3 regions of the Sphingobacterium sp. E70 genome follow, and region 1 is predicted to be linked to each of the others. Evidence: riboswitches for the same ligand, from Rfam matches in the RefSeq annotation. Region 1 holds a riboswitch; each other region holds the start of a gene.
What was found. A riboswitch is a leader RNA that binds a small molecule or an ion and turns the genes downstream of it on or off. The one in region 1 is predicted to bind S-adenosylmethionine.

Region 1 (10,259 bases):
TCCATCTCCGCATCATTGACAGCCATTGTCATTGCCAGTTTAGCGCCCAATCCTTCTGGATGCGAAGCTGTGATATGGTGTGCATCTGCACTCATTCCACCACCTGCAATCTCTGCATAGATTTTTGCACCACGTGCTAAGGCATGCTCTAAGCTTTCTAAGATCAAGGCACCTGAACCTTCACCCGAAACAAAACCATCTCTGTCTTTATCAAAAGGACGGGAAGCTGTTTTGGGATCATCATTTCTTGTTGACAAAGCATGCATAGCGTTAAATCCACCAATTCCAGCTTCATTGACTGTAGCTTCTGATCCACCGGTAACAATCACATCTGCTTTGCCCATACGAATATAGTTGAAAGCATCAATCATTGCATTGGTAGCAGAGGCACAAGCCGATACTGCTGAAAAGTTAGGACCGCGAAGGCCATGACGCATTGAAATATGTCCTGGAGCTATATCAACGAGCATCTTTGGAATAAAGAAAGGATTGAAACGTGGCGTTCCATCTCCCTTTGCAAAGTTGGCAACTTCTTCTGTAAAAGTTGTCAGACCTCCAATTCCTGAGCCCCATATTACTCCGATACGATTTGTATCTAATTTTTCAAAATCTAAGCCAGCATCTTTAATTGCCTCATCAGTAGACGCAATTGCATACTGTACAAAAGGATCGACTTTACGAGCTTCCTTACGATCCATGAAATCATGTGGATCAAACCCCTTTACCTCACACGCAAACTGAGTTTTGAATTTTGACGCATCAAAATGCGTAATAGGAGCAGCTCCGCTTACACCATTTATTAACGCCTCCCAGTATTCTGAGACGGTATTACCAATTGGTGTAAGGGCGCCTAATCCTGTTACTACTACTCTTTTAAGCTCCATTTATTACGATTAGCCTAATTAAATTAGTTAGTTAACGTTTTTTCTAAATAAGCGATTGCTTGACCAACAGTACCAATAGTCTCTGCTTGATCATCAGGAATAGCAACGTTGAATTCTTTTTCAAACTCCATGATCAACTCAACAGTGTCAAGTGAATCAGCACCTAAATCATTAGTGAATGAAGCTTCTGGTGTTACTTCGTTTTCGTCTACACCTAATTTTTCAACGATAATTGCTTTTACTCTTGAAGCGATATCTGACATGATTTTATAGTTTAATTGTTTAATAAATCTGTGCAAAGAAAAATAAATTTCATCAAAATTCAAACCTAAATTGATATTTAGATGAAAGTCACCATGTTAGGCGACCGAACTTATTCGCGTCTTATACTAGCTAACCCACTCTATATTAACTTAGTTCAAGTATAACAAAAATTATTTTGTATTCCAAACACTCAGCTAATTAACTCAAATTTTACACAAAAAGTATATTCCCACCTTAAAATTATTAGTACCTTCGTTAGCATAAGGACATATATTTTAGGAAAAAGTGGTCAATAAGTTAGTAGCAAGGTTAGATATGGATATGGATGAAGAGTTAGATTTCACCCTACTCGCCATCACCTGTCCGCTTAAAGATTACCGCCTCTGCCATTTTATCAACAAAATGACAAACCTAGATTTTTCCAGAGGCAAGGAGAGCAAATACGACCATGACGGTCGCCCGAAAAATAAATCAGAAGAAGAGCTTGAATATCATATCATCTTTGACGTAAAGAAAAAATCAGCTATCACTTCACTGCTTTTCATTATCTCAGTCCGGATTCCGACACAGAATATTTTCTTATTAACAATAAAAGTATTGAGGGAACCTTTTTAATTCCCGAAAACCCCCATTTTGATTTCTTTGTCATCATCAAAAATTACATCTGCGAAGACGATGTTGAACATATAATCAAAAGGATCAGCAAATTACCGGAAGTGGTCATTGCAAAAGAAATATCACCAAAAATATTGAAATCTAAAGAAAATCTCATATTTTAGCAGACTGTAGGTTAGTGTAGCAAATACACCTAACTGTAAATCTAAATTAATTCGATTTAGTTTTGACAAAAGACAACAATACGGCTTGCCGTTTGTTGTCATAAATGAAGAACATTAAAAATACAAAATAACAGATGGAAAAAGTTCAAAAAGGACTAAAATTGTCGCAACATTAGGCCCTGCTTCGGCAGACAAACAAGTTTTGACCAACATGATTGCCAAAGGGGTTGATGTGTGTCGGTTGAATTTCTCTCATGGCAGCCAGGCAGATCACCTTAAGGTAATCGAAACTATAAATGCAATAAATAATGAAACCGGATTCAATGTTGCCATCTTAGCTGACTTACAAGGTCCCAAGATTCGGATCGGAAAAATGAAAGAAGGTGGTGCTGTTCTCGTAAATGGTTCAAAAGTTGAAATTACCACTCATGAACTCATTGGAGATGAAAACAGAATCTACATTACATACGAAAACTTTCCAAACGATGTTGAAGCCAACGAAATCATATTACTTGATGACGGAAAACTTCAACTTCGTGTTTTAGAGACCAACCATAAAGACACTGTTACTTGTGAAGTGGTACATGGTGGCGTCCTTACTTCACGTAAAGGCGTAAACTTACCAAACACCAAAGTATCTATCCCTTCATTGACTGAAGAAGATTTAGATAACTTAAACTTTGCATTGGATCACGGAGCTGACTGGATCGCGATGTCATTCGTTCGTTCGGCAGAAGATATTGCACAATGTAAAGAAATCATTGCTGCAAAAGGAAGCCATGCACGTGTGATCGCGAAAGTAGAAAACCTGAAGCAATCGAAAACATTGATGCAATCATCGAAGCTACCGACGCTGTCATGGTTGCTCGTGGTGACTTGGGTGTTGAACTTCCAATGGAAGAGGTACCAGGACTTCAGAAGATCATTGTCCAAAAATGTAGAGACCTTTCAAAACCTGTAATTATTGCTACGCAAATGCTAGAGAGCATGATTACAACACCTCGTCCTACTCGTGCTGAAGTAAACGATGTAGCCAATTCAGTATTGGATGGTGCAGATGCAGTGATGTTAAGTGGTGAGACTTCTGTGGGTGAATTCCTGAGATTGTAATCGAAACGATGAGTAAGATTATTATCCACGTGGAACAAACTTCTTATCCTTATTATAATGAGAAAGTTAGTGAAATCCACGATGGAACACTTATTCCAGACGCGATTTGCGCTTCTTCAGTTTATCTTGCTCAAAAACAAATGCTTCAGCAATCGCTGTGTTGACTTCCTCTGGAGCAACAGCATTTGAAATTACAAGTTATAGACCGAATGTAGATATCTTGGTATTCACAGGCACACAGAAACTATTGAAACAATTGAGTTTGCTTTGGGGTGTAAAAACATTTATCTACGACAAATTTGAGAGCACAGATGGCTCGATCCATGATGTCAATAGATTTATTGTAAAAACAACTATGTTAAACCGGGATCAATTATCATCAATACAGCATCAACTCCGTTAATTGAAAAAGGTAAAACAAATACAATCCGTGTTTCTCAGTTGTAAGAAATAGGATCATAAAGAAAGGCATTCTCATCGTGAGAATGCCTTTCTTTTTATTTCTTAGGTATAGGAGTCAATCTTTAATTTGAAATCTTTTACTTTCAAACTATCTTCCAACAGCCTAAACCGCAATGTATCCTGTTGTGATTTCCTTTTCTTGGGCGATTTTTCTGTTCCCGGCATAGGTGCCAGACCATCCAACTTTTTGAATTTCTGAACAGGCATATTATACTTAGCCGATGTGGTATCTAATCCAAGGACTGGCATCTTGGATTGTTTATCCTGCAGTAACGGACGATGCTCTTTTAGTTTGATCTGACCGAAAGCAATCCCGACTGTAAAAGATAATGCCAATGATAATACATAAGTTTTCATAACATAATCTATTTTAACTTCTAATTTACAACAACATAACCAAGATTTAAAGCAATTGCTGTTAAACATTGTTAAAACAACTCCAAAACAAGTTAGCATCTTTATATTTGTAACAATTCAAGTAAAGCAGCAGATGGGATGTGGGAATGGCTTAGAATCACAGGATGTAATGAGCTCCTGATGCTATTGAAAATATATATTTGCAAAACATAATTTCATGAAGAAAAATAGTATTGTATTAATCATTGGACTAATGTCTTTGGCACTAATCGGCGTATTGGCTATGCAATTCTATTTCCTGAGAGATTCCTACCGTCAAAAGTCACAGCTCTTTGACGAGTCGGTCAATGCTGCACTTACTGCTGTTGCCGGAAAACTCGAGCGACGTGAAGTTGTCGATTTCGCGAAAGTACAACAGGAGCGTAATATCGAAAAATCCAAACAGGAGCAGGCAAAGCAACAACAATTGACCGAGCAGCTCCAGCTTCAAACTCAAATTGAGAATCTAAGAGGCAAACTGGAGCAGATCTATCAAAAATATAAATTAGAAGAAGATAGATTAAAAGCAACCTATCCAAATATTATTAACATTGAAAACTGGTTTTACGAAACTTATGTTAAAAGAACACAATATCAGGATTTGGTTGAAATCAACATTGTCAAGACTCCCACAAATGGGCTATATTATCAAGAAGACGTTATCGTTTCAGCAACAAAAACAATTCCACGAATTGAAGCCAAAGATGACAGTACACGGTTTTTAATTGTCCATATTGATGATTTCAAGCGATTACTTGGAAAGAGTATCGTAGCTCTCCCCCAAGATCTAATCCAAAACTATCTAAACGAATTTTTGAGCTAGAAACCAAATTAAATAAACTGTCGAAAAAAATGCAGGCTATGGCTTCAATGTTTACGACTCTGTCGCCATGCTTGGTGGTAAAAGGCGGACTACATCGAAGATGTCGCTATCGGAATGGAGCTGGCGAAAAGACCGCTTAAGGATCGGTTGAATATTATTATTGTTCAGGAACTCCTAAAAGAAGAATTGATCCATCGTGACATCAAAGCACCTTTTAATATCAGATATGGAGCACCAGCAATATTTTGCTAAATAATATTCTCAATGAGGCCGAACTAAATAATCCCATAAATACCACAAAGTATTCTACAGCGTTATTTAAAGGTGATGTTGGTGCTGCCCCAGGAAGCTGACCATATACTTCCCGAACAAAAAAGCGATCATAGCAGACAATATGAGCTACTTGCTACTTCCTATGCTCACACTTTTGTTTCTATTGGTCGGATGTTTTGCCTATACACTCATCATTATCTTTAGACAAAAGAAGGTATCTGAGATGAAAACTGACTTCATCAATAATATGACCCATGAGTTTAAAACTCCTGTGGCCACGATCATGATCGCCAGTGAATCACTTAAGGATCCTGATATCAATGCGGACCACAAACGCGTGCAGAAATTGGCCAATATCATCTACGATGAGAATGTTCGCCTCGGGAATCATATCGAACGCGTATTAGACTTAGCAAAACTGGAGAAAGAAACACTGAAACTCGATCGCGAAGATGTGCATATCAATGACCTCGTAGCCGCTGTCACAGACAGTATGCAGCTTCGGATGCAGAATATCGGCGGAAAATTCAGTGTCGATCTCGCGGCAACAAAAGATATTGTTGTTGGGGATGAACTGCATTTCTCCAATGTATTTTACAACCTAATGGACAATGCGATTAAGTATAGTAAAGGAGATCTACATGTCAATATCAGTTCCAAAAATATTGGCGATAACATTGTTATCACCATCGCCGACAACGGAATTGGTATGAGCAGAGATCACCTCCAAAAGATATTCGATCAATTTTATCGTATCCCCACCGGAAATGTACACAACGTTAAAGGTTTTGGTCTGGGCTTAAGTTATGTTCAGGATATTTTGAGAAGACTCAATGGAAGAATCACCGTAAAAAGTGAGAAAGATAAGGGCACAACCTTTGAAGTAATTTTGCCCGTAAAAAAATAACACGTTCTTTTTTGTATATTCAGGGAACATTAGTGAAAATTAATAGATTCATTATGCAAAAGATATTATTAGCAGAGGATGATCCCAATTTGGGGATCTTTTAAAGGACTATCTCGAATTAAAGGGAAAATTTGACGTTACGCTCTGTATTGACGGGGATGAAGCCGTTTCTCAGTTCAAAAAAATGATTATGATTTATGCATTTTCGATGTCATGATGCCAAAAAAGACGGTTTTACCGTGGGCCGTGAGATCAGAAAAACAAATAGCACCGTACCGATTATCTTCGCCACTGCAAAAGGCATGATGGAGGACAAGACAGAAGCGTTTGAATTGGGTGGCGATGATTACATCACAAAACCTTTCCGTGTTGAGGAATTACTTCTTCGGATAAATGCTTTATTGAAACGGAGTGTCAGAGATAAAGAGGATGAAGTAGTTGCAGATAAGTTTGAAATTGGAGATTACTTCTTCGATTATACGAGTCAGCAGATTTCCTACAAGGGTCAAATGCAAAAACTATCGACAAAAGAGGCTGAATTGCTTCGCCTACTTTGTTTAAAAAAGAATGATGTATTGACCCGGGAAGAAGCTTTATTAAAAATATGGCATGACGACAATTACTTCACAGGTAGAAGTATGGACGTATTCCTGAGTAAACTTCGTAAATACCTAAGAGAAGACAGCAAGGTTGAAATCGTCAATGTCCACGGTAAAGGTTACAAACTCCTGGTGAGTTAAAGGCATAGAGGGTGAGATACCAATGCGTGATTTCACCCTCCTTTCCAATGAAAAGAAAGAAATAAAACATTTCTATCCTTAGTAGAATAAAAAAATAGGTGCACTTTTATAAAAAATTTGCATATCAAAAGAAATGTTCTAACTTAGCATCGCTTATAGAGAAAGGCAGAGGGAATAGACCCGATGAAGCCTTAGCAACCTGTCCCTTGACAAGGTGCTAAATTCTACCCTACTTGATATGGGAATGATAAGCCGAAGTCACCGAATTCTAGTGTGTCCTTCTCTCTCTAGCAAGAAATATAGTTGAAAAGAAATATTAAAAACATTATTATGTTATTGACTAACAATTTAGGTTACCCTCGTGTGGGCGCGTTCCGCGAATTGAAAAAGCCAATGAGGCCTATTGGGCTAAAAAATCTTCTGTTGAGGAATTATTGGACACAGCAAAAAAATTCGTGAAGGCAATTGGAAAACACAAAAGATGCTGGAATAGATTTGATCCCTTCCAACGACTTCTCTTTTTACGATCAAGTATTGGATTTAACCCTTACCGTTGGTGCAATTCCTGCTCGTTACCATTCTTTATTGAATAAAGTAGACAACAACTACAGCTTAGACTTATATTTTGCAATGGCACGCGGTTTCCAACAAGAAGGAATCGATGTTACTGCAATGGAAATGACCAAGTGGTTAGATACCAACTACCACTATATGGTTCCTGAATTCACAAAAGATCAAGAGTTCAAATTGACTTCTGAGAAATTCTTAAATGAATACAACGAGGCAAAATCATTGGGTATTGAGACAAAACCTGTTTTATTAGGCCCAATCACTTACCTTTTGATCGGTAAAGAAAAAGAAGCTGGTTTCGACCGTATCGACCTATTGGACAAATTAGTTCCTGTATATGAGCAAATCTTGTCTAAATTGGCAGAAGCTGGTGCACAATATGTTCAGATCGACGAGCCTTTCTTGGCTTTGGATTTAGATGCAAAAGTAAAAGCATTATACCAACCTACGTTCGAGAAATTGGCTGCTGCTGCCAAAAACATCAAATTGATCGCGACAACTTACTTCGAAGCTTTAAAAGACAACGAAGATATCGCGGTTAACTTACCGATCCATGCATTACACTTGGATTTAGTACGTGGAGAAAACCAATTGGATACCGTTTTGGCTAAAGTTCCAGCTTCATTGACATTATCTTTAGGTATTGTTGAAGGCCGTAACATCTGGAAAAACGATTACGAAAAATCATTGGTTAAAATCAAACAAGCAGTTGATGCATTAGGCAAAGACCGCGTTTGGATTGCTCCTTCTTCCTCTTTACTGCATGTTCCTTTTGACTTAGATAATGAGCATAATGAGCAATCATTGCCTGCTGCAGTTAAAAACTGGTTAGCATTCGCAAAACAAAAATTAGCAGAGGTAAAAGATCTAGCAGTCTTAGCAGAAGGCGAAGTTGATGCAGAAACAACAAAACGTTTCGAAGCAAACAAAGCTGCAGCAGAAAGCCGTCGTACTTCTCCGTTGATCCACAAACCAGAAGTTAAAACACGTACAAGCAACATTACTGATGATGATGCAAAACGTACGTCAGTTTTTGCTGACCGTAAAGCGGCACAACAAGCGAAATTCAACTTGCCAGCATTCCCTACGACAACAATCGGTTCTTTCCACAAACAAAAGATGTGCGTAAATGGAGAGCTGATCTGAAAAAGGGATCGATCACACAGGAAGAGTACGATAAAGCAATTGCTGAAGAAACTGAAAATACAATCCGTCTTCAAGAGCAACTGGATATCGATGTATTGGTTCACGGTGAGTTCGAACGTAATGACATGGTTGAATACTTCGGTGAGCAACTAGCTGGATATGCATTTACACAAAACGGTTGGGTACAATCCTATGGTTCACGTTGTGTGAAACCTCCAATTATTTATGGAGATGTATACCGTCCAGAAGATATGACTGTACGTTGGTCTTCATACGCTCAATCATTGACAAACCGTCCGGTTAAAGGAATGTTGACTGGTCCTGTAACAATCTTACAATGGTCTTTCGTACGTAACGATCAACCACGTTCAACCACAACTTACCAAATCGCATTGGCGATCTTAGACGAAGTACAAGCTTTGGAAAAAGCAGGTATCAAAATCATTCAGATCGATGAGCCAGCGATCCGTGAGGGATTACCATTGCGCAAAGCAGATCAAAAGATTACTTAAACTGGGCTGTACGTGCATTCCGTGTATCTTCATCCAATGTTGAAGATGATACACAGATCCACACACACATGTGTTACTCTGAGTTTAACAACGTGATCGAAGATATCGCAGCAATGGATGCAGACGTAATTACAATTGAGACTTCACGTTCACAAATGAAATTATTGAATGCTTTTGCAGGTGATTTCAAATACCCGAACGATATCGGTCCTGGTGTATACGATATCCACTCACCACGCGTACCAAGCAAAGATGAGATGGTAGACCTATTGCGCAAAGCAAAAGCAGTAGTTCCTTCGGAACAACTTTGGGTTAACCCTGACTGTGGATTGAAAACTCGTGCTTGGCCTGAAACTAAAGCCGCTTTAGAATCAATGGTTGAAGCTGCGAAAATCTTAAGAGCAGAATAATTCTTAAACTATATTGATAAAAGCCCAAGATGAAATTTCATCTTGGGCTTTTTTTGAATACTTTATCCGACATCAAGCGTCTTCGTCTGTTATTTACTCCGCTTTTTGCCCGTCTTATTCATTTCCAATTTTCCTTTAATCCGATCTTCAATAGACTTTATGATCGTGGACAGATCGCTGTTCAGATTATCCAATTTAGCCATTTTGAGGATTTTTAAAGCCTTTTGTATTTCTTTAATTTCTCAAGTAGCAACACCTTCTTGATCCAGATTACAGCCAGGGACATCCCCGGCAATGTCAACGCATATTTGATGGTTTTCTTTGCCGCTTCGTAATCCCCCATGTCTATCAGGGTCTGTATAAAATAAGGATACACCTCCAAAGCATGCACATTGTGGCTTAAAGCTTCCTGAAAATATTTCTTTGCCTGTTCATAATCAAACAGCTGCTCCGCATAAACCCGCCCCATTAGGCACAATGCCATGGTATTGGATTCATCGTATGACAAGGCATAGGATAAGGATTCTAGCGTATCCTCCAGATAATATGGATAATTATCCAAGGCCTGGAGAACATATTTATTCACTGAATTCATCGTTTTTTTAAACATTACATGAGTATTGAGCTTCTTGCGGCTACCTCTAGCCACACAGATGCCATTTCCTTTTATCGGTTAGATCATCTCAAATGATCGCGTGGCAATACAGACATCACAATCCGATGTCATATACAAATGCCAAAAGTGGTCCGGAAAAGAAGATTAAGAGAGTGCGGTATTCCGGAGAATATGCCCAAGACTCTTCTTTAAGGACGAAGCTGGGGTTTTTAGTATAGCAAACATATTCTTCCGTTTTTTTATTTTATATTAATACCTTATTGTGCTGCAAAGATTCAAAATATTTATCAAATTACAAAATATTTGATTATTAACAACTTACAAATACGCTATATCATTGGCATATTATTGTCATATCGTTTTTTTA
Region 2 (10,259 bases), 1.0 Mb from region 1:
TGTATTACCGAAAGCCAGATTGGAAAAAACATTCTGAATAAGTAGAAATAGCGGGGCACCAGGTTGATGTGCCACCTCAAGTTTGTACGCGCAGGCGATAAATTCACCACAATCCCACCAGCTCACGGTCTTTTCAACAGTAGCAATGTAGACAACAGTAGCAATGAGGCCACAGGCCAAACCAAATAGCGAGTTTAATTTATTATACGTCATAAGGACAATTGGTCTATATCTTAGTTCCTTTTAGTACCTCAAATTAAATAGTTATCTCGATTTAAAAATGTTAATTAACACTATTTAACACTACTGTTTAACAAAAATATTTTTTGAAAGAGAGCACTTCTATAGTGAAAAGAGAAATGCTGGTTTTGAAAGCAGGGGTAATGGCAAACTTCATCTCAAAAGCTGCATATGGCCATGGAATAAAAGAGGATTCAATTCACAAGTACAAAGCAGTATACCGTCGATAGAAGTAATAAAAAAGCGAGGGGTTTTCCTCGCTCCTCTTGTATTTTTTAGGCTAACTTCTCGACAATCTTTTCGTTGGCCCAGGATTACTCATGGTATAAAAGTGCAATACTGGAGCACCAAATTTTATCAGCTCCTGACATTGTTGCACAAGCCATTCTTCACCTACTTGCCTTACATCAGCATTGGTTTTACATGCTGCGACAGCATCACTCAATTCCTCAGGAATATCCAGGTGGAAAATTCTTGGCAAAGTAACCAGTTGCTTTTTGGTCGTCAATGGTTTGAGTCCCGGAATGATAGGCACATGGATTCCATTGTCCCGGCATTTGGTCACAAATTCCTTATATTTCTCCACGTTAAAGAACATCTGAGTTACAATAAACTCAGCACCCATATCCACTTTTTGCTTCAGATATTTAAAATCAGTATTGAAATTAGGAGATTCAAAATGCTTCTCCGGATATCCTGCGACACCGATACAAAAATCGGTTTTTTCAGATGTGATAATATCTTCGTGAAGATACTTTCCTTTATTCATATCCGTTACCTGTTGCAATAGATCCGTTGCAAAAGCATGTCCGCCTTCACTTGGAATAAAATCAGCATCTCCTTTGCGTGCATCACCTCGTAATACCAATACGTTATCGATACCCAAGAAATTTAAGTCGATCAAGGCATTTTCAGTTTCCTCTTTGGTAAAGCCACCACATATCAGATGGGGCACTGCGTCCACTTTATACTTATTCATGATCGCAGCACAGATCGCCACCGTTCCTGGTCGCTTACGATAAGATACACGTTCCAACAGCCCGCTTGCATGTTCCTTATAGATATAATCTTCCCGATGATAGGTTACATCAATAAAGGGCGGTTTAAATTCCATCAGTTCATCCATTGTCTTAAAAATACTTTGGATGCCCTGTCCCTTTGCAGGAGGCAATAGCTCAAAAGAAAACAATGTTTTCCTTTAGCATTCTGGATATGGTCGATAATCTTCATTAAAAAACTGTTTTAAGTTTGGGTTGGCTTACATCGAAACGCACAAGTCGAGGATATGTCTATCTGCATGTAACTTATCTTTCCCACATGGAGCAGGGTAGAATTTAGCACCTTGAACAATACAGGTTGCTAAGGCTTCACTGGGTCTAGTCCTCGGCCTTTCTCTATAAGCGTTGCTAATATCGTCTTAAAAAATCAAACAACAAAAACATTTTTTCGAAAAGCTATAAATTATAGTAACAAAGCTGTCTTTTTCCAGATCTTCCCATACAAATTATTTCAAAGTTGAAAGAGAATTACGTAGATTCTTTAAATAGAATGTGATCAGCAGTAAGCCAGAGACACTATATTTCTCCTTCTCTCCATACTTAAACCCATCCATTAAATATTTATAGGCAACCAATGCATTCTCCTCATTGTAAAACAGCTCTTTCCATGAGACAGGAACATCTTCCCATTGTTTTAATACAATGCCATTTTGCGCATAAGTAATTGGAGATTCAACCCCATCTATCTTATAATCACTATGGACGCCAGAATTTGAGATGTGCTGAAAGTATGCTATAGAATAATCTAAAAAGTTTAATGCGCGGGCCTTTACCTCTTGATCATTTTCAGCACTTGTCGGAATATTACGCCAAAGATTGACTACACTATCAAATTTACTAGGCTGCTCGCGAAGTGGTGTTTTGTCTAATTCGAAATTGAGAAACAACCGTTCCGTATTTGGCAAATGGGCTGAATTGAATTGGGAGAAATCACCTTTCAATTGTATGAAATTCTTTTTACTTGAATTATATCCAAAGAGATGGTTCCCTTTTATCATCCACCAATTCAATTTTATTCCCTTCAAATCTATATCTGCCATAGAGCAAGATATCACCTATCGCAAGGACAAATTGTCCCTTATCCCGAAGGGAGAGAAAAGAACGATAATGAAGCGGATGATCGCAATATGCATCAGGTTCAATATTTAGCGGATCCTTAGCTTTGGCCTCTAGGTAGCCGTCATTGGTATAACCGCAAATAACTTGATAATTTCCGATCGGAAATTCTTTGTTCTTCCCAAAGAAAGCACAAGAGGATAAGAATATCGTTGAAATAATTAGCAGTAATAGTTTCAAGACAGATCGTTTATAGTGGTCAATATATTGATTATTCAGTACCAATTTAAACAAAATCCATCAGAGTAAGAGATCCCTGACTGTCCCAAAACAAAAATTTTGTCAGATGAAGCGAAATATGATTTAAAACCTCAACTTATTGAATCGAAAAAGGTCTAAATTCCTTTACGAACTTAGACCTTTTTCATTCAAATTTATGGGAATTAAGAACGATGCTCTAAAGTAAATCCCGATTTGCAATCAGGGATAATTTACGAGAGGTCCGTCCACTTTTATTCTTTATAAAGATCGACTAGTCCTTCAGGCAATTCTACTTCAATAATCTCCTCTTCACCATCTATGCCAACGATTAAATCATCGGATAGGGGAACATCAATTCTTTACCATTCATATCAACTGTCGCGACGAATTGCTGTGGAAATTCCTGTACATCCGTAATTTCCCCAGTTCACCATGGGTTTCATCGATCACCAAAAATCCGATTAAATCCGTATATCTAAAATCATCGGGATCCCGTTCTGGCATTTTATCATTGGGTAGATAAACCTTTTTGTGAACAAGCACCTGTGCCTTGTCGATATGATCAACATCTTCAAATGTCACGTAGGCGGTACTATTTTTCTGCAGTTTTATAGCATCGATAAAATAAGGTACAAGTTTTTGTTGACCTCCAAAAGACGACATCTATATCCAAACTCTCATAGTCTTCAAATTCGAAAAACAATTGCATCTCGCCTTTTAGACCTCGCGTTTTGCTGATATAGCCTATATAAAAACTTTGATCGATAGTCATTTTGTAATATTGCGTATTAGGATATTAGTATTGAGATGCTTTTCCTTTCGGCTTCCACTATATATACAGCATCTGTTTTATTTTCACTTTTTTGTATAGCGATAGGATAATATGCTCGGCCTTCTATTTTAAATTAGAGCAATCAGCATCACATTTTAACACATAAACTATTTTATTAAAAAAGCCGGCTCAAGATTGAGTCGGCTTTCTCGAATACTTTATGAAAGAATTAACCTTCAGTTTCTTCTGATGCAGGAGCTTCAGTCTCTTCTGCGGCAGGTTCTTCTGCTACAGGAGCATTTTTAGCAGCTACAGCAGCAGCTTTTTCTTCTTTTTCTTCGCTTCAGCAGCTAAAGCAGCTTTCTTAGCATCAGCTTTAGATTGAGCTAAACCATCTTTTTACCAGAGATTCTAGCTTCGTTAGCTTCAGTCCAAGCAGTGAATTTAGCTTCAGCAGCAGTTTCATCAAAAGCACCTTTTTCACACCACCTTGTAAGTGTTTTTGTAAAGAACACCTTTGTAAGAAAGGATAGCACGAGCTGTGTCAGTAGGTTGAGCACCTTTATTCATCCAATCCAAAGCTTTTTCAAAATCCAAAACAATAGTTGCAGGATTTGTGTTTGGGTTGTAAGAACCGATACGTTCGATGAATTTACCATCACGTGGAGCGCGAGAATCCGCTACGACTACGTGGTAAAAGGACGTCCTTTTTTACCATGTCTTTGCAATCTGATTTTAGTTGCCATTTCTTAATTTTATTTTATGTATTCAACATATCCCCGAGCTTCATACTAGAGGGGATGCAAAGATAGTTATTTTTTTTTATTCATAGACATAATTTAATAAAACTTCGCTGAAAATGACATCTTTAACTCCTTCAAAATCCCCTTTAACAACATAATTCATTGCTGTAGGTTTGCCACTAGCGTCCAAGGTAATTTTTACAGCTGTTTTCTTTGTCCAATCCGGCTGCATTTCCTGATTGGTCCTTCCCTGAATTAGGGCAGAGAAAAAAGCGTTTTCTAAATTTTTGATACCACCTGATTAATATCAATCGGATTAAACCCCATTTGTTTATAAATAGGATAAAGAGGGTTTAGCGTCGTAGAATATTGAAAAAAGAGAATAACGTGAATTCAAGTTTAGGGTCTCCGGGATTATTGAAAAGCGGTGAGAAATATAGAAAGCTTTTCAGTTTTTGGATATTATCGCCATTATAGGCAAAAGTCAACTCCTGCTCATCTCCAATTTGTTCATAGAATTTTTCCAGTTTCCGATAGACAATTTTGGAGGGTACAGACATGTTCGAAGTATAAGAATAGCTTGTCAATAATTTATCTTTAATGAGCGATTCAGCGCCTACAGTGTTTATTCCATCTTTAATCGGTGCGCTCTTATTATACAAACTATCAACAAATACACTCTTCAGACGATTCTGTTCGTCCCAATGATAGCTTAAACGCACGATCTTCACCCGTTCAATTCCGCCCGTTTTATCCTGAAGCGCAATACGCGAATAATCCACTCGCCCATTTGCCCCATAATGGAACTGCTGTTCATTTACTTTTGTTACCCACCCTTGGTCATCATATTCAAGTAGATAACTAGTTTCGGCGCCATTTGAAGCGGATAAGGTTGTATTTTTAAATTCGATAAGCCTACTATTATCCTTTTCAGATCCATCTTTTTACAAGAATAATTAAAGGTAATACATAATAATACAAGGATACCCACTGTATATTTCATAAAACAATAATTTGGTCAATAAATTAGAAGCAAATTAAGTATATTTTCTCAATTAAAATAATCTTCGGCATTTTTGCCAATTTACATTTTACTTTCTACCTTCATTCCATGAAATCTGTTGCGCCATTAAAAATACTCAAAGCTTCGGCCGGTTCTGGAAAAACCTTTAGTCTGACACTACATTATCTAACATTATTGCTGTCCAATGAAAACAGCTATAAGGAGATATTGGCGGTAACGTTTACCAACAAGGCCACCGCAGAAATGAAAGAGCGCATACTCTCTGTGCTCCACGGCCTAGCTATTGGCGATCCCAGTCCCAAAATCGAAGATTTCAGAAAATTATTGCTGCAGCAACAACCCGATTGGACAAGCTATTTGATCCAGGAGAAATCCTACCGTGTCTACCGTCGGATCTTACACGACTACAGTCATTTTACCATCAGTACGATTGATGGTTTTTCTCAAAAAGTTATCCGTGCTTTCACATACGAACTCAACCTCGATGCGGCCTACAAGATAGAAATGAATGTCAATAAAGTCAAAAATGAATTGACAGTCATGCTCAATCAGTTGTTGGATGAACGCCCCGATCTCCTTGATTGGATCATCGCCTATGCGGAGAAAAAAAAAAAAAATAGCCAAAAATGAAAACTGGAACTATCGACAACAATTGATGGGCCTAGCCAATCTTATTTTCTCTGAAAATTTCCAGGAATTTGACAGCTATATTAATTCAGCAAACCCAAGAGAAGTTTTCAACCTCCTGAATCAAGAAATCGAACAAAAAATAAATGCCTTTACCGAAGCACTTTCGCTGACCATCGAAACTTTCAATGATACGTTCAAAAGATTCAACATCAGTGAAAATGAGCTCAAGGGAAAATCACGCAATAAGATTATCTCAGCTAGCAAGACCAGTAAAAAGACAGACAAGTTAAGTTCTTCAGAAATTGCCAAAATATTGGACAAATATGTACAATTGATAGATAATGAGGACGCATTTACAGATAGCGACAAAAATATACGCTACGACCTCCAATTAGCGCTTGCTCCCATCTTACAGTCTTTTCAGGCACTACAGGAGAATCTAGCAGCTTACATTGCTTATCAGGCGGTACAAAACAATCTCTATTACCTACGTTTGCTCAAAGAAATGAGCGACTTACTGACCCAATGGCGTAAGGAAAACGGCGCTCAATTAATCTCCGATTCACAGATCCTGTTAAATAAACTTGGGATCGATGAGAACAACGATCCGACATTCATCTGGGAAAAGATCGGCAATCGCTTCAATTATTTTTATTCGACGAATTTCAGGATACCTCGCGCATCCAATGGAAAAACTACAGCCCCTATTGATCAATGCACTTGCAGATGCCAATGGTACACTAAGTGAGCATCTCATTGTTGGAGATGTCAAACAGAGTATATACCGTTGGCGGAACGGAGATTGGCGCATATTACTCCAACAGGTCGAACAGCAAATTGGTCATGCCTTCCACTTGGATGAGAGCAGCAAAATCAGTTTTATAGAAAATGGTAGTCTTGAGACCAATTTTAGAAGTCTCCCAAATATTATCCAGCTAAACAACTATCTTTTTAACAGTATCCCTCAGCATCTACAGCGTGTTCTCAATGAAAAAGTAGACGAAAACTTAGACGAAGAGGGGAAACATTGGTGGGCAGCCTCAGGCAATGATAATATGCTTGTTAAAGCTTATGAAAATAGTCAACAGGAAATCCCTGCACACAAAAAAGGGAATCTCGATAAGTTGGGATCCATCGAGATTTCGTATATCCCTGTGTCTGACGGTCGCTACAGGAGAAATCAGGTCATCGAGGAGTCTCTTCATCTTTTATGTAAGAAGATAGGTGAATGGTTTCATACTGGCCGATATCAAGCCAAACAAATAGGGATCCTTGTACGTAGTAATGCACAAGCGAAATTAGTTATCCAGAAATTGATGGATTTCAAAAAGAGGAGAATCTTAGCTTTGAGGTCATCTCCGGAGATGCGCTATCCTTGGCCAGCAACGACGCTGTACTCCTCCTGATTGAAACATTAAAAGCGCTCGTATACAATTCGGACAAACATAGTATACATAAAGCAAAAATCGTCTATCTCTATCAGACCATCCAGAAAAATACGGTCAATCAAACCGCTTGGCTAACCTTCGCTTCAAACGACATCCGTGCGTTGAAAGATTTTCTTCCCCACGCATTGATCGACTCCTGGGAAATTTGGCAAAAACAGCCTTTGGTTCATTTGATAGAAAAACTCATCGAAATCTATGGCTTCACGACTGAACAGAACATTCACCTTCCCTACCTATTGGCATTCAAGGATATGATTTCGGCTTTCTCGACCAATGGTGAGCGTGGAATTATTCAGTTTCTAGAATTCTGGGAAGAAGATGGCAATCGCGCAGTACTACCTTCTAATGGTGATATAAACGCTATTGAAGTAACAACAATCCATAAATCAAAAGGTCTTGCCTATGATGTTGTCATGCTCCCGTTCTGTTCCTGGGATCTGGACGGGATGATCAATGGAGATTTCTGGATCGACACTTACGATACGCCATTTGCCCAGTTAGGAAAAATTCCCATAAAATATACCACGACAGTTGGAAAGTCTGTGTTCTTCAAACAATATTTTGAGGAAATGCTATTCAATTATATGGATGCGCTAAATACGTTCTATGTAGCGACAACACGTGCCGTTGAACACCTCTATATTACTGCTCCATCATTTAAAGAGTCCGTGGACAAAAAGACCGGCGAAATTACAGGATATGATATCAAAGATGAATATATCAGCGATATCCTCTATCAAGTATTGGATTCCTCTATTGCTCCATTTACTTTAGAAGATGCCCAAATAAAGGTTGATCAGACTATCGAACGAGTCACCCCTAAAAGTCAAGAAGACAATATCATTGCACTCAGCCACTACCCTATTTCCAAAGAGCTGGAGATGGCCTTAGAGAAATCCAGCACACGTACAATCAACGATATTATGATGCTGGAAAAAGCAGCACAATATGGGATACTGGCCCATGAAATCATGTCTCAGATCGCTAAAGAAAAAAAAGATATTTCCAGATTAGTCCGTCAGCTGATTCAGGAAGGTATACTCTCAAAAGAGGATGAACCCTACCTTATGCAAGAAATCAACCTGATCTGGAACCATCCCATCATCAATCAGTGGCTTACCGGAAAATATAAAATCTGGAATGAAGCCAGTATCATTACCGCTAAAGGAGAAACCATCCGCCCTGATAAAGTCTTCACATCAGAGGAAGAGACAATTGTCCTCGACTTTAAATTTACACAAACGGATTACATCGGACATAAATATCAGGTTGACAACTATAAGAAAAACTTGGAGAACCTAGGCTACAACAATGTCAAAGCCTACCTCTACTATGCTAAATCAAATCAATTAATTGAAGTAAAATAAACGATCACGATGCAAACAGCCTTTTTAAAATTAGTAGCAGCGGATATTCAACAACGTTTTGGAAACGATTTGAGTGAGATTGCCATCGTGTTTAACAATAAACGTCCGATTACATATCTCAAAAAACATCTTGCCGAGGTCTATGGACAGGCCATCTGGTCTCCACAGTTTTTTACTATACAGGAATTCTTCAAATTATCGACCAATGATGCCGAGGCTAGCCCCTTGGGACAGTTCTTTCAGCTGTTTAAAATCCATAACGAACTTTTGGCCGCTGAGGGTAAAGAACCGGAAACATTAGAAGAATTTTATCCTATTGCAGAGATTATATTGAGTGACTTTGGACAACTGGATTATGATCTGGTCCCCATCGATCAGCTCTATATGGAGCTTTATGATAACACCAAAATTGATATTGCCTTCCAACACCTTACACAAGAACAGCAAGGGTTTATCCGTCAGTTTTGGCAATCCTTTTCCATTGCTGGCCATAGCGGTGTACAAGAGCGGTTTCTACAATTATGGAAAAGACTGCCAATATTATACACAAAGTTTAAAGAAACGCTTAAAGCAGCCGGTCAAACTAATTATCCGACGATTTATCGAGATCTAGTCGAGAGCAAAGCTACCCTTCAGGATTTTACATCATCCTTTAAACAGATTCTTTTTGTTGGATTCAATGCACTGAATAGGGCCGAAGCTAAATTATTCCGTCAATGGCAAGAAGAAGGAAAGGCACTATTTTACTTCGATGCAGACTCCTATTACCTGGACGACAATATGCAAGAAGCAGGTTTGTTCATTCGGCGAAATATCTTTCAGACCGGACTTGTCAACGCGCTCGGCAGTAGCCCCAATATAATAGGCAACAGAACCTCAACGGTAAACTTGTATGCAAGCACAGGAAAAATAAGTCAGACAAAACTACTTTATGACATTCTTGAAAAACAAAATAACAAAGAGCAAACTTCGGCTATTTTATTAGCCGATGAGAACCTATTGGTTCCTTTATTGCAAAGTCTTCCTGATGTTAACCCCAATATTACTACCGGTTATCCCTTAACCCAATCCCTATTTATGGTATATTGGATTTATGGATGGAAGTGCATTTAGAAATTTCGCAGTTAAAGAGGAACAAGATCTCTTATCAGACCATTGAGACATTCATCAATCATCCCTTGACACAGGTTTCTTTGGAAGACAAGCTGCAAATTCAGAAAGAAATCGCCGATAAGCAATTATTTGAAATCGCATTGGAAGAACTCCATTTCAAAAGCGCACTACCTCAATTTTTCGTTCCGATTGTACACGCGGCGCAATTGATTCCTTCACTCATTACAATTGTTGACGATCTGCTGCATAGTATTTCCGCACATGAACGCATCCGTCAGATTGACAACAATTTACTAATAGAAACCAAAAAGACACTCAACCAATTACTTTTGGGATTTGAGACAGTGGCACCTTTAAGTATCAGCTTCCAGATTGGCCTGATCAAGAAAGCCATATCGCCGATAAATTCTGCGATAGAAGGAAATCCACTGGAGGGTATCCAGATTATGGGACTTCTGGAAAGCCGTTGTTTAAATTTTGACAATGTATATATTTTAGGTGCAAATGAGGGTATCCTACCCAAAACATCCAATTCCCCAACCTTTAT
Region 3 (10,259 bases), 2.0 Mb from region 1:
CCTGGGCCTGCGTTTCTAAAACCGAGCATACAAGTACCACGATGGTGCCCATTGCTTTTGCCCAATACGGCGAAAAAAAGTTCAATGTCTTTCTGTTATTTTTTTGCGTTGCAAACTTAGACACTAATTGGAAAATGAATTTCTTCACAAACGCCAATATGTTATGTAAAAAAGACATTTTTGATCAATTTCAAATAAAAGATCGAAATCTGCCAAAAATAGAGGCAAGAAAGAAAACAATAAGATCGCTTTGCTTATTATACCTATATACTATTCACAGTAGCTATCGCGCTTATATCTTTTACATGCCAAATTGATTATGATTGATTATGAAAAAAGCTATCTTATTACTTCCATTACTTCTGATACAAATGAGCCAGGCACAAGAATTTCCATCCGCAGTGGATTCTGATCCCAGCAAACTGGGATGGATGACGGGATTTCCGCCACCACAGGATCGAATTATTTCAGCATTGGACGGTACATTTTTTAAGTTTCCGGCATTGCGTTACAGTGTTTGCCATATGCGTGAATTCTTTCCGTCGAAAGTCGTCCCTTCCGACCCCATCAACCGTTATTCTTTTTCCACTGCTGAGGATTCCGCCATTGATGCTTTGAGTTTTCAACCTCTTGGAGATGAAAAGTCTATCAGTTGGGCGGAATCTCTTTAAAAAATTATACTGATGGTATCCTTATTCTTCATAAAGGGCGTATTATCTACGAAAAATATTTTGGTGCATTGACCCAGAATGGCAGGCATGCTGCTATGTCCGTCAGCAAAACATTAACCGGCACGCTAGCTGCTCAACTGATTGCTGAAGGCGTTTTGGATGAAAACAAATACTGCCGGGATTACATTCCCGAACTTGCACATTCCGCCTTTGGCGATGCAACAATACGTCAGGTACTGGACATGACAACAGGCCTGGAGTTCAGTGAGGACTATGCTGACCCCAAAGCAGAAATATGGGCCTTCTCCAGAGCAGGAGATCCCTTCCACTTCCAACGAAGTCCTGATGAACCGGCAAACTACTTTGATTACTTAAAGACGGTTAAGAAAAAGGTCAACATGGTGACGCATTCGGCTATAAAACAGTCAATACAGACGTTATGGGCTGGATAATTTCTCGGGTATTAAACAAGCCCTTGTCACAAGTCCTTTCCGAAAAATTTGGCAGCCCTTGGGAACCAATTTTGATGCCTACTATCTGATTGATGGTGCTGGAATATGCTTTGCGGGCGGAGGACTCACGACCAACCTCCGCGACATGGCCATGTTTGGTGAGATGGTGCGCAATAAGGGTTATTTTAACGGAAAACAGATCCTCGCGAAGGAAGTAATTGAATCCATCCGCTCTGGCGGAAGCCAGGCTGCTTTCGCAAAAGCCGGTTATACCAATCTAAAGCAGTGGAGTTATAAAAACATGTGGTGGGTAAGCCATAATGCCGATGGAGCCTTCTGTGCACGTGGCGTCCATGGACAGACCGTCTATATCGATCCCAAAGCAGAAATGGTTATCGTCCGATTTGCCTCTCATCCCCTGGCATCTAATTCAGCCAACGATGGATACTCCCTACCCGCTTATCAGGCGGTGGCCGACTACCTATTAAAAAAATGAAACCACTAATAATCAATACATTATAGTTAATCAACTTATTTTTCAGTTTTAAAACTGAAAAATAAGTTGATTAACTGAAAAATAAGTTATAGCTTTATAACTATGGAAGAATTAACAAAAAAGAAGAAGAAGTTATGCATGCTGTATGGAAATTAAAGCAGGCTTTTGTCAAAGATATTATTGAATATATGGATCCGACACAAACAACGCCTTATAATACCATATCATCCATTGTACGGATTTTAGAGAAAAAAAGGGTATGTGGGTTTCAATTCCTATGGAAAGACTTACCAATATTATCCGCTGATCTCCAAGATGCAATACCGAAAGTTTTTCTTTTCGCGTGTCATGAACAAGTATTTTGATGATTCTGTCGAAAATCTGGTATCATTCATTGTCAAGGAACAAAAAATCAGCGAAACAGACATCGAGAAAATCAAGGAAATTATCAATAAAAGTAAAGAAGATGAATAACCTATTTTCCTATAGCATAGAGGCCAATATCAGTTTACTTATTTTAGTCTCGCTCTTTGTCCTGGCTTTTCGGCAGCTTTCATTTTTTCGTTGGAACCGGCTTTTGCTTATTGCGTTGGTGAGCTTTTGTGCGCTGGTTCCTCTTCTTAAATTTAAGACCGATTATGTCAAATTAATCGATTCCAAAACAAATTCAAATCAGGAAATACAGTCGCAAGAGCAGTTGGGTTATTCCAATGTCCCTTTTTGATCGAACCCGAAGAACAGCTCAATCTATGGGACCGAATGGAGTTTAAAAAAATACTCGCCTATGCTTACTTATTGATCGCCATCTTCTTTCTGACACGATTAGTTTATCGCAGCTTAAAGCTCGTATGCTGTTTAAAGAAGATGGATTTTCAGGAGCATCAGGGAATTAAAGTAATCCCGCCGTTTAATCGCTTCAATAATTGTTCGATCTTTCATTATATCGTTATGGATAAAAGCGCACTTGAAAGTCCCGAAGGCAAGCTCATCTTTGCCCACGAGGCACAGCATATTTTAAAAGGACATGCCTGGGACAAATTATACATCGAGCTGATGTGCTGCATCTTCTGGATAAACCCCGCCATTTATTGGGTTCGGAAAGAACTGCATCGCCTACATGAATTTCAGGTCGATATAGCGGTGGCTGAATACTATGGAAAGACCAATTATGCGAGCTTCCTGCTGAATATGACACAACAAAATCAACAATTAGATTATATGCAAAGTAGAATTTTAAAAAACCAAAATGAACTGGTAGAACGCATCGACAGGTTGATGCGAAATCTATCACCACGCACGAAAGGTTATCAGTATCTGCTGTTTGTTCCTTGTATATTCGTGTTAATTGTCTCTTTTTCTTTTATTGATCCTCCGAAAGAAAAGATCTCCACTACTAGCGCTGTCAAAAATAGCGCAAAGACCATTGTTCTGGATCCGGGACATGGTGGCAAAGATAGTGGTGCCACCAACAGCAGGGGCCTCAAAGAGAAAGATCTCACTTTACAGGCTTGTAAGATGATTCAAAATGAACTTGAAAAAGAAGGTTTTCAGGTTGTATTGACCCATTCGAAAGACGAATTTATGATGCTTAAAGACCGTGCGGCCTTTACTGGTGACGCATTAATTTCAATTCATTTTGACATTGATCCTTCAAACGCCAAGCAGCCAATCGGCCTACGGTATCCAAAAGCTGTTGAACTACCCAAGATACAGGATCAAAGCCGAGAACTTGCGTTCCGTCTCACACAAAATTTAAAAATCAAGGATTAAGCACGCAGAAACCGGTTGAAAGCCATAATCATGCGATCTTACGGGGAGCAAAAATACCAGCGCTCATTGTTAGCTTAGGGAATATGAATACCTTTTCCAACACATTGGATCCACAATTTATCAGCGCTTTTACCCAAGCCCTAAAAAGGTCTCTGTCGGAATAGTTTTCCGTAAAATTATCAGATCAATTCTTTTTACAAAGAAGCCAAACAATAGAAGATTCCCTATAGGGAATCTTCTATTGCGTTCCAGAGTTCAATGCGCTTTTGAAGCGCCTCTTTACTGACTATTTTCATTTCTTCCCACTTCTCATCATCCTCTTTGGCCAGATCGCTGATCATCTGCATTGCCAAAGGGCCATGCTCATCACCGTCCAAATCAATATGACGTTGGAAATAGTAGATAAAATTATCTAAGCTCGATTCAGGAAGTTGGTTTTCAGCTCCTGCAAAATGGAGGTAAACATACCCGGGATAAGATCCTCACGACCAAATGTGAAAGCGGCAGCAATTTTATGTACCTCCCCTCTTCGATCAATTCGAAAGTAAAATTCAGAAAATCTTTGATCCTTTTATCCAAGGTTGTCAATGCAATGGCATCAAAAATACTTTTGGATTTCTTGGCGTTCACGATAAACTTGTTAACCAGGTGCAGGTCTGCCCCATTTCACTCATTGCGTCCAGATACATTTCAAAATGGCTCAAACGGCGACCATCAATATATTCGTCGGATTCTTCCGCTAATACAATTTCGTTAATCAGATAGCGTGTCGAAGGATGCTCACTTGCAAACCAAGGCAAAGTTGTACAGGTCAATTTAATCTGCAAAGCTTTTAATAAAGACATAAAATCCCATACAGCGTACACATGCCCTTCGGTAAAAGAACGTAGATTCTTGATCGTTTTGATTTTAGGATACAAGGAGTGTTGCAATAATACCTCGCGTTCGGCAGCAATGTATTCGTTAATTTCCGCAATTCTATTCATGCCGCAAAAGTATTGTCTTATCTCTGTTTTTTAAAGTATTTTCGACGAGATTACAGTAACATGATAAATTATCGGGCAAGCTATCCACTTCATAACCAAACCACAGCCAAAAACCCAAACTCACTTTTGCCGGCCTTAGTCTTCTTATCCACACCCAATTACCAAAAAAACAAAAATATTTTTAATATTAAAAATAATCTACTATATTTGTAGAGTATTCAGAATTGCATGATGCAATACCAACCGAGTGTAGACACCGCGGTGGTAAATTAATACGGGTTTCGACCAAAATAAACGTTATACAACGGTTATTTTCCCCAACAAGATCTGGATACAGTTTATGGTTTAATCCTTTAAATTTTTAAATTGTATGGCTACAACAACAAATCTTTACCAACACTTACTGGAAAAATTCAGCTACTATTCCACAGACGAACTAATACAGCTCAATAACGATACAATCTTGGGACAGGGTTGGGGCTCGGCCAAAGCGACCTTTCGGACAGCGCTGCTCAGTACTTTCTCCAAAAGAGGACTGGATCTATCCAACATCATTTCCAAGGAAGACGGTTTTACCTCAGTGAAGCATGTCCCTGTACGTTTGGAACACAATGTATTGATTCCATTGCAATCTTAAGACAGCAGTCATAGCACTTTCAGCGTAAAAGCACCGACTACCGTCTTGTCTTTTCTGTTTTTCATATTTACATGTAATTGTGAATAACACATGTTTATGCAATGAGATTTTTAAGACAAAAGGATCCCCGGCCTGCAAAAATTGCAGACTAGGGATCCTTTTATTTTTTTTTGTATGATAGGCGACCCAGTTATGATCTATACATACCTGAAGTTGTTGTGATTTGGGTGAATAAATCTGATAATTCAGTATTTTACCATCTTTCCATTCCATGTCTATGGTATGATTTCCTTTGATGCGCATTCCCCTGACCTGACCTTCTTTTTCCAGGCTTCAGGGATTGCTGGCAGGAGATACACACTGTCCTTATGCGACTGCACCAGCATCTCAGCGATACCAGCTGCTCCACCAAAATTACCATCAATCTGGAAAGGTGGCCCGGCAGTTAACAAATTTGCATAAACACCGCCCCCAGCGCCATAATTGATATGTGTATCGACACGTGGTGTCATCAGCTGCCGAAATAATTTATAGGCACGCTCGCCTTCATGCAATCTGGTCCAAAACAGTAGTTTATGGGCAATGGCCCAGCTCGGCCCATCATCTCCTCGTACATTCAGACTCTTTTTAGCGGCTAGCTGCCAGTCTGGATGTTCGTCATAACGGATCAGATAGCCTGGATACAAACCATACAAATGCGAGATATGCCGATGCTGCGGATCAACTTCTTCATAATCTTCGATCCATTCCATGATACGGCCATCTTTGGCTAGCTGCACTGCCGGTGCTAAGCGTTTCAATTGCGCTGAAACATTCGTTAAAAAAGGATCCGATTGTTTGCCTAATAATGCTGCCGCATGGATGACATTTTCAAATAATTCGCGTACGATCTGATTATCTATCGTTGGTCCCATCGTGACGTTTGCCTGGTGGCCATTAGGAAGCTTAAAGGAATTTTCGGGAGATACCGATGGCGAAGTCAACAACCAACCTTTACCGGGGTATTCAGTCAGGGCGCTGGCGTAAAACTGTGCCGCGCCATAGAGTATTGGGTATATCCGTCGCAGATAGTCCATATCTTCGCTATAAAGGTAATGTTCCCACAGATTATTGCACAGCCAGCCCGAGCCTGCATTGGCAATGCCCCAAGAAGCGGATTCCCCGGCTCGGTATAGCCCCACACGTTGGTGATCACATGAGCCACCCAGCCCGGTGCGTTATAGTACGCTTTCGCGGTCTTTGCTCCTGGCGCCATAAGGCCTTCCACAAGACTCACCAACGGTTCATTGAGTTCACCCAAATTGGCCGCTCCCAGGTGCCAATGGTTCATTTGCACATTGATATCCAGGTGATAATCCCCATTCCAGGGTGTCTGAATCTGATTTGCCCATAGCCCTTGTAAATTCGGTGGCAGCAGACCTAAACGCGTACTGCTAATACTAAGGTAGCGACCATACTGATAAAATAAGGCTGCCAGCCCCGGATCCTGATCCGGTTCTTTACCGAAAGCCAGCAAACGTTGGTCGGTCGGTAAATTATCTTTCGAGCGGCCAAGACTGAGCGACAAACGGTTGAACTTTGTTGAATAGTTTTGTAGATGTTCGGCATATAGCTTGGCATAGGATTTTTTAAAGCCTTTGTTAAAGTTTCGGTTGTTGTACGCTCAAAATCCTTGCCTTTAAAATCGGTATCTGTCGCCACATAAATCAGTACTTCGTCAGCCTGTTGAATGACAATAGATTGCCCTTGTACAAGCTGTTTTCCACCTTTAACTTGCGCCCGGACACGTGTTTTAAACTGCATACCTTTACCGTCCACACCATTATCCAATTGTCCCATCAAAATGAGCTCGCCATCTTTGGTCGTAGCAGTCGCCCTTTCGGGACGGTCGATCTTGATTGCTAGGTTTATCTGCCCTTTTTGCTACTCTGTAGACGAATAATACCCACATCGTCTGCAAAGCTTGTCCAATATTCCCGGTTATATTTTACGCCTTTGAGCTCATAGCTCGTTTTTACCAGAGCCTTTTCAATATCCAGCTCGCGGCGATAGTTTTGTACCGCAGCAAGAGCTGTTTTTCCATCAAATGCAAGCGTCAAATTGCCAAGAACTTGATAACAGCCCCATTGCTTACCACCCGATCCCGGGCCTTTGCAGATGAAATGTTGGTCAATCAATCCCTGAGCGAGGTCATTTTTCCCGTTTTTGATCAGGTTTCGAATGCTATCCAAGTACCTACTGGCTTCATAATTATTGGCATCCTGAGGGCTTCCCGACCATAGTGTAATATCGTTGAGTACAATATGTTCATTTATTAAGCCACCGTCGGGCATCATACCGATCTTTCCGTTACCTAGGGGCAAGGTCTCCTCCCATTGCTTTGCCGGCTGCTGATACCAGAGTTTGCTCCCCTGCTCCTGCCCAAATAACTTGCCCGAAAAAAAAGAAAACCATTAGCGTGTAAAGTAACTTACCTTTCCGAAGGTTTATTTTTGATGATCTATTCATGTCCCCTTAGTTTTTTGTCCAGTCATCTGTCCGAAAAGGAGATCCGGCGATCCCAGCATCATTATACAAAGTCAGGTCCGGGTTATCGGCCCAGCCGTAACGCACTGCCACCGGCGACAGCACTTCTTTGGCAGATACGATCAGCTTATTTCCCACCTGTTTGACCTCAGCGGGGTAAAAGACCTGATCTGCGCCAGCAATGGTAAAACTACCTTTCAGTTTATCCGCATCTTTCAACACCAGTTTTTTGCCCATGGGGTTAAAGCTGAGCTGCATCTCTGTTCCCTTTGTGATCCAATGTTCGAGAACAGGCCCCGAATAAGGGATCTTCTTTCCATAAAGCTGCGCTGTTGCAATCCAGCCTAGCCTTCTACCGACATCCTGTTTATTTTTTGGATGAATATCCACTACATCACCGATATCAGCAATAACAGCCATACCTGTGTAAGGCAGTTTGAGCGTTTGCCGCTGCGCCTCTCGTAATCTCGCCCAGGAAGAAGATTGCGGTGCCGACTTCTTCTCCTTATAATTTGCCAATTGCACAAAATAAAAAGGCATCTTTTCGTTGTTCCACTGTTGGCGCCAGCCCTGAATCAGCGCTGGCAACAGTTGCTCGTAAGGTGCATCTTTTGAATCAGCATTACTTTCTCCCTGATACCAAATAGCTCCTTTTATTTTAAGATCCACAAAAGGTTTAACCATAGCATTGTAGAGTACAGTCGGTCTATTGGGGCCCTCCATCGCGTTAGGCTTTGCGGGCAGCTTAGTCAGATCATAACCTACTTTGCATTTCCAGTCTCCAACGAGAGAAATCTGCTCCCCATTCGGTCCTTCCAGTCGTGGCTGTTCTGTACCGCCATATATTCCTCCGTCTCCAGCGCCATCAAATACCCGAACGGCAATATGCAACAGGCCACCATTGTTTGCCGCTGCAGGCACAGTATATTTCCGAATCTGGTTGTAACCGACAGTTTCGCCCACCTTTGTGCCATTGACATAGGTGATATCATTATCGTCTATCGCTCCCAAAATCAACTTGAGGGGTTTACCCTGCCAATGTGCCGGCAGCGCAACGTCTTTGCCAAAATAAACGACACCGTCCATACCCGGAAACAGGTTTTGGTCAAAAAAGCTGGGAATTGTAATCGTAGACCAGGTACTTTTATCCAATTGTGGCGCAAACCACTCGCCCTGCGTTGCTGTCTTCACCTGATCCTGCTGTTCGGCGACGCGATTCCATTCTGCCAAATCCTTCGCATAGACTTCCTGTGCATCTGGGCGTTGGATTTTTCGATGGCCGCCGTATAGATTGAAAACGGTGTAAGTGCCTCTCGGCTCATCCAGGCTTCAATAATTGTTCCGCCCCAGGAAGAATGGATCAAACCGATGGGGATTCCTGTTTTCTCGTAGATCTCACGTGCAAAAAAAGGCCGTCGCCGAAAACTCTGGAATACTTTGTGGCGTTACAGGATTCCATCCACCAGACTCAACCTTAACTGCTGTACTAGGTTGATTGGCCGTTGCTTTTGGAATCTGCAAAATGCGAATATTGGGGAAGTTGGCTGCTTTGATTTCCTGCCCGAAGTTATTGATCTTACCCCAACCCGCCAGGGGCATTTCCATATTTGATTGCCCCGAACAGAACCAGACTTCACCGATCAAAATATTATTTAGGATCAATTGATCCCCATCATTGATTGTAATTTGGTAGGGTCCACCGTATTTCGGTGTCTCCAAGAAGACTTGCCATCTCCCCTGTTGATCGACTTCTACCTGATAGTTTTTGTTATTCCAGCTGCTGTTTACGCTAAGTTCCTTGCCTACTGCGGTACTGGTTCCCCAGATCTTGACCTTTTCTTTCTGCTGCAGTACCATATTATCGCCAATAAAGGCAGGCAGCTGTACTTTGGCCTGTAGGGTAGAAAATCCACTGGCAACGCTGAGTAGCAGGGCCAGAAGAGTCCTCTTATACTGTTTAGGTTTTATCATGATTTTTGAGTTTATTGCTCAATTGGGTTTATAAATTTGGCGCATCCGAAGTCCAGACTGTTGGAATCGGAGCTTCGGATGTGCCACAGTTATTTTTTTAAAGTGCCGAGATCTTCAGCAAAACGCTGGTACGGTTGCTATTCAGATCAGGATTCACGCCGACTTTCATCAGGTAATCGCCCGAATAGGTTTGTCCCTGGCCTAAGCTCGACTTGGTTCCCGGATACAAGTTGATCTCCTCCACCCGGTATTGTTTTTGGGCATCTAGTCCTTTTAAACGCACTGGATCCGTTGAACCTATGCCATAACGGTTATTGACCAGATAGTTGAAGATGACAGCTTCTGTTTTTTTGCTATTCACATAACTCAGGGCGGCAAAGTCACCTTCACGCGGATCGGCCAAACGATACTGATCCCCATGCCAGATTGTTGCTTTAAGCGCCTCGTAATTCTTTACCGCCTGCTGGGAGAATAACAGATCCTGCTCATTCAGGTGACTCACCACAATATCAAAACCCAGTTTGCCCATCATGGCTACATCCGTACGGAATTTGAGGGACTGTTTTCCCCAGTCTGTCACATGGTTTGAGGTACTAATTGCCGGAAAAAAGTACGAATATTCGTACTGCATAAAAATACGTTCCAGGGGATCTGTATTATCCGAAGGCCAGAATTCGGTAAAGTACCGAAGCGCTGCATAGTCCACGCGGCCACCGCCACCCGAACATAACATCATCGGCACCTTTGGAT

Region 2: another riboswitch for S-adenosylmethionine. It lies ahead of KUH03_RS22850 (methylenetetrahydrofolate reductase); the one in region 1 lies ahead of KUH03_RS15825 (hypothetical protein).
Region 3: another riboswitch for S-adenosylmethionine. It lies ahead of KUH03_RS29675 (5-oxoprolinase); the one in region 1 lies ahead of KUH03_RS15825 (hypothetical protein).

Annotation. Positions count from the first base shown of each region.
Region 1 is NZ_CP079104.1:2,211,880-2,222,138, forward strand. It holds partial or broken gene fabF (beta-ketoacyl-ACP synthase II) at 1-884, opposite strand, end outside; gene KUH03_RS15780 (acyl carrier protein) at 908-1,147, opposite strand; gene KUH03_RS15785 (IPExxxVDY family protein) at 1,434-1,763, shown strand; gene KUH03_RS15790 (IPExxxVDY family protein) at 1,730-1,927, shown strand; partial or broken gene pyk (pyruvate kinase) at 2,055-3,484, shown strand; gene KUH03_RS15800 (hypothetical protein) at 3,542-3,856, opposite strand; gene KUH03_RS15805 (hypothetical protein) at 4,074-4,718, shown strand; gene KUH03_RS15810 (hypothetical protein) at 4,833-4,970, shown strand; gene KUH03_RS15815 (sensor histidine kinase KdpD) at 5,113-5,898, shown strand; partial or broken gene KUH03_RS15820 (response regulator transcription factor) at 5,952-6,638, shown strand; SAM riboswitch class I at 6,789-6,892, shown strand; gene KUH03_RS15825 (hypothetical protein) at 7,104-8,354, shown strand; partial or broken gene metE (5-methyltetrahydropteroyltriglutamate--homocysteine S-methyltransferase) at 8,330-9,276, shown strand; gene KUH03_RS15835 (tetratricopeptide repeat protein) at 9,491-9,925, opposite strand.
Region 2 is NZ_CP079104.1:3,218,490-3,228,748, reverse strand. It holds gene KUH03_RS22855 (DUF2723 domain-containing protein) at 1-213, opposite strand, end outside; partial or broken gene KUH03_RS22850 (methylenetetrahydrofolate reductase) at 521-1,470, opposite strand; SAM riboswitch class I at 1,542-1,643, opposite strand; gene KUH03_RS22845 (hypothetical protein) at 1,745-2,239, opposite strand; gene KUH03_RS22840 (hypothetical protein) at 2,265-2,594, opposite strand; gene KUH03_RS22835 (ribosome maturation factor RimM) at 2,982-3,278, opposite strand; partial or broken gene KUH03_RS48985 (30S ribosomal protein S16) at 3,617-4,133, opposite strand; gene KUH03_RS22820 (hypothetical protein) at 4,210-4,362, opposite strand; gene KUH03_RS22815 (hypothetical protein) at 4,484-4,912, opposite strand; gene KUH03_RS22810 (UvrD-helicase domain-containing protein) at 5,242-5,784, shown strand; gene KUH03_RS22805 (hypothetical protein) at 5,750-6,532, shown strand; gene KUH03_RS22800 (UvrD-helicase domain-containing protein) at 6,471-7,190, shown strand; gene KUH03_RS22795 (3'-5' exonuclease) at 7,160-8,599, shown strand; gene KUH03_RS22790 (hypothetical protein) at 8,609-9,712, shown strand; gene KUH03_RS22785 (PD-(D/E)XK nuclease family protein) at 9,697-10,259, shown strand, end outside.
Region 3 is NZ_CP079104.1:4,214,430-4,224,688, reverse strand. It holds gene KUH03_RS29715 (TolC family protein) at 1-85, opposite strand, end outside; gene KUH03_RS29710 (hypothetical protein) at 330-671, shown strand; gene KUH03_RS29705 (serine hydrolase domain-containing protein) at 653-1,123, shown strand; gene KUH03_RS29700 (serine hydrolase) at 1,182-1,619, shown strand; gene KUH03_RS49335 (BlaI/MecI/CopY family transcriptional regulator) at 1,754-1,984, shown strand; gene KUH03_RS29695 (BlaI/MecI/CopY family transcriptional regulator) at 1,881-2,093, shown strand; gene KUH03_RS29690 (hypothetical protein) at 2,086-2,343, shown strand; gene KUH03_RS29685 (M56/M15 family metallopeptidase) at 2,340-3,389, shown strand; partial or broken gene KUH03_RS29680 (DUF3050 domain-containing protein) at 3,614-4,375, opposite strand; SAM-I-IV-variant riboswitch at 4,585-4,678, shown strand; gene KUH03_RS29675 (5-oxoprolinase) at 4,746-5,012, shown strand; gene KUH03_RS49330 (hypothetical protein) at 4,953-5,285, opposite strand; partial or broken gene KUH03_RS49325 (hypothetical protein) at 5,288-6,579, opposite strand; partial or broken gene KUH03_RS29660 (glycoside hydrolase N-terminal domain-containing protein) at 6,747-7,375, opposite strand; gene KUH03_RS29655 (sialate O-acetylesterase) at 7,527-8,768, opposite strand; gene KUH03_RS29650 (hypothetical protein) at 8,726-8,902, opposite strand; gene KUH03_RS29645 (hypothetical protein) at 8,934-9,509, opposite strand; gene KUH03_RS29640 (GH36 C-terminal domain-containing protein) at 9,607-9,870, opposite strand; partial or broken gene KUH03_RS29635 (alpha-galactosidase) at 9,991-10,259, opposite strand, start outside.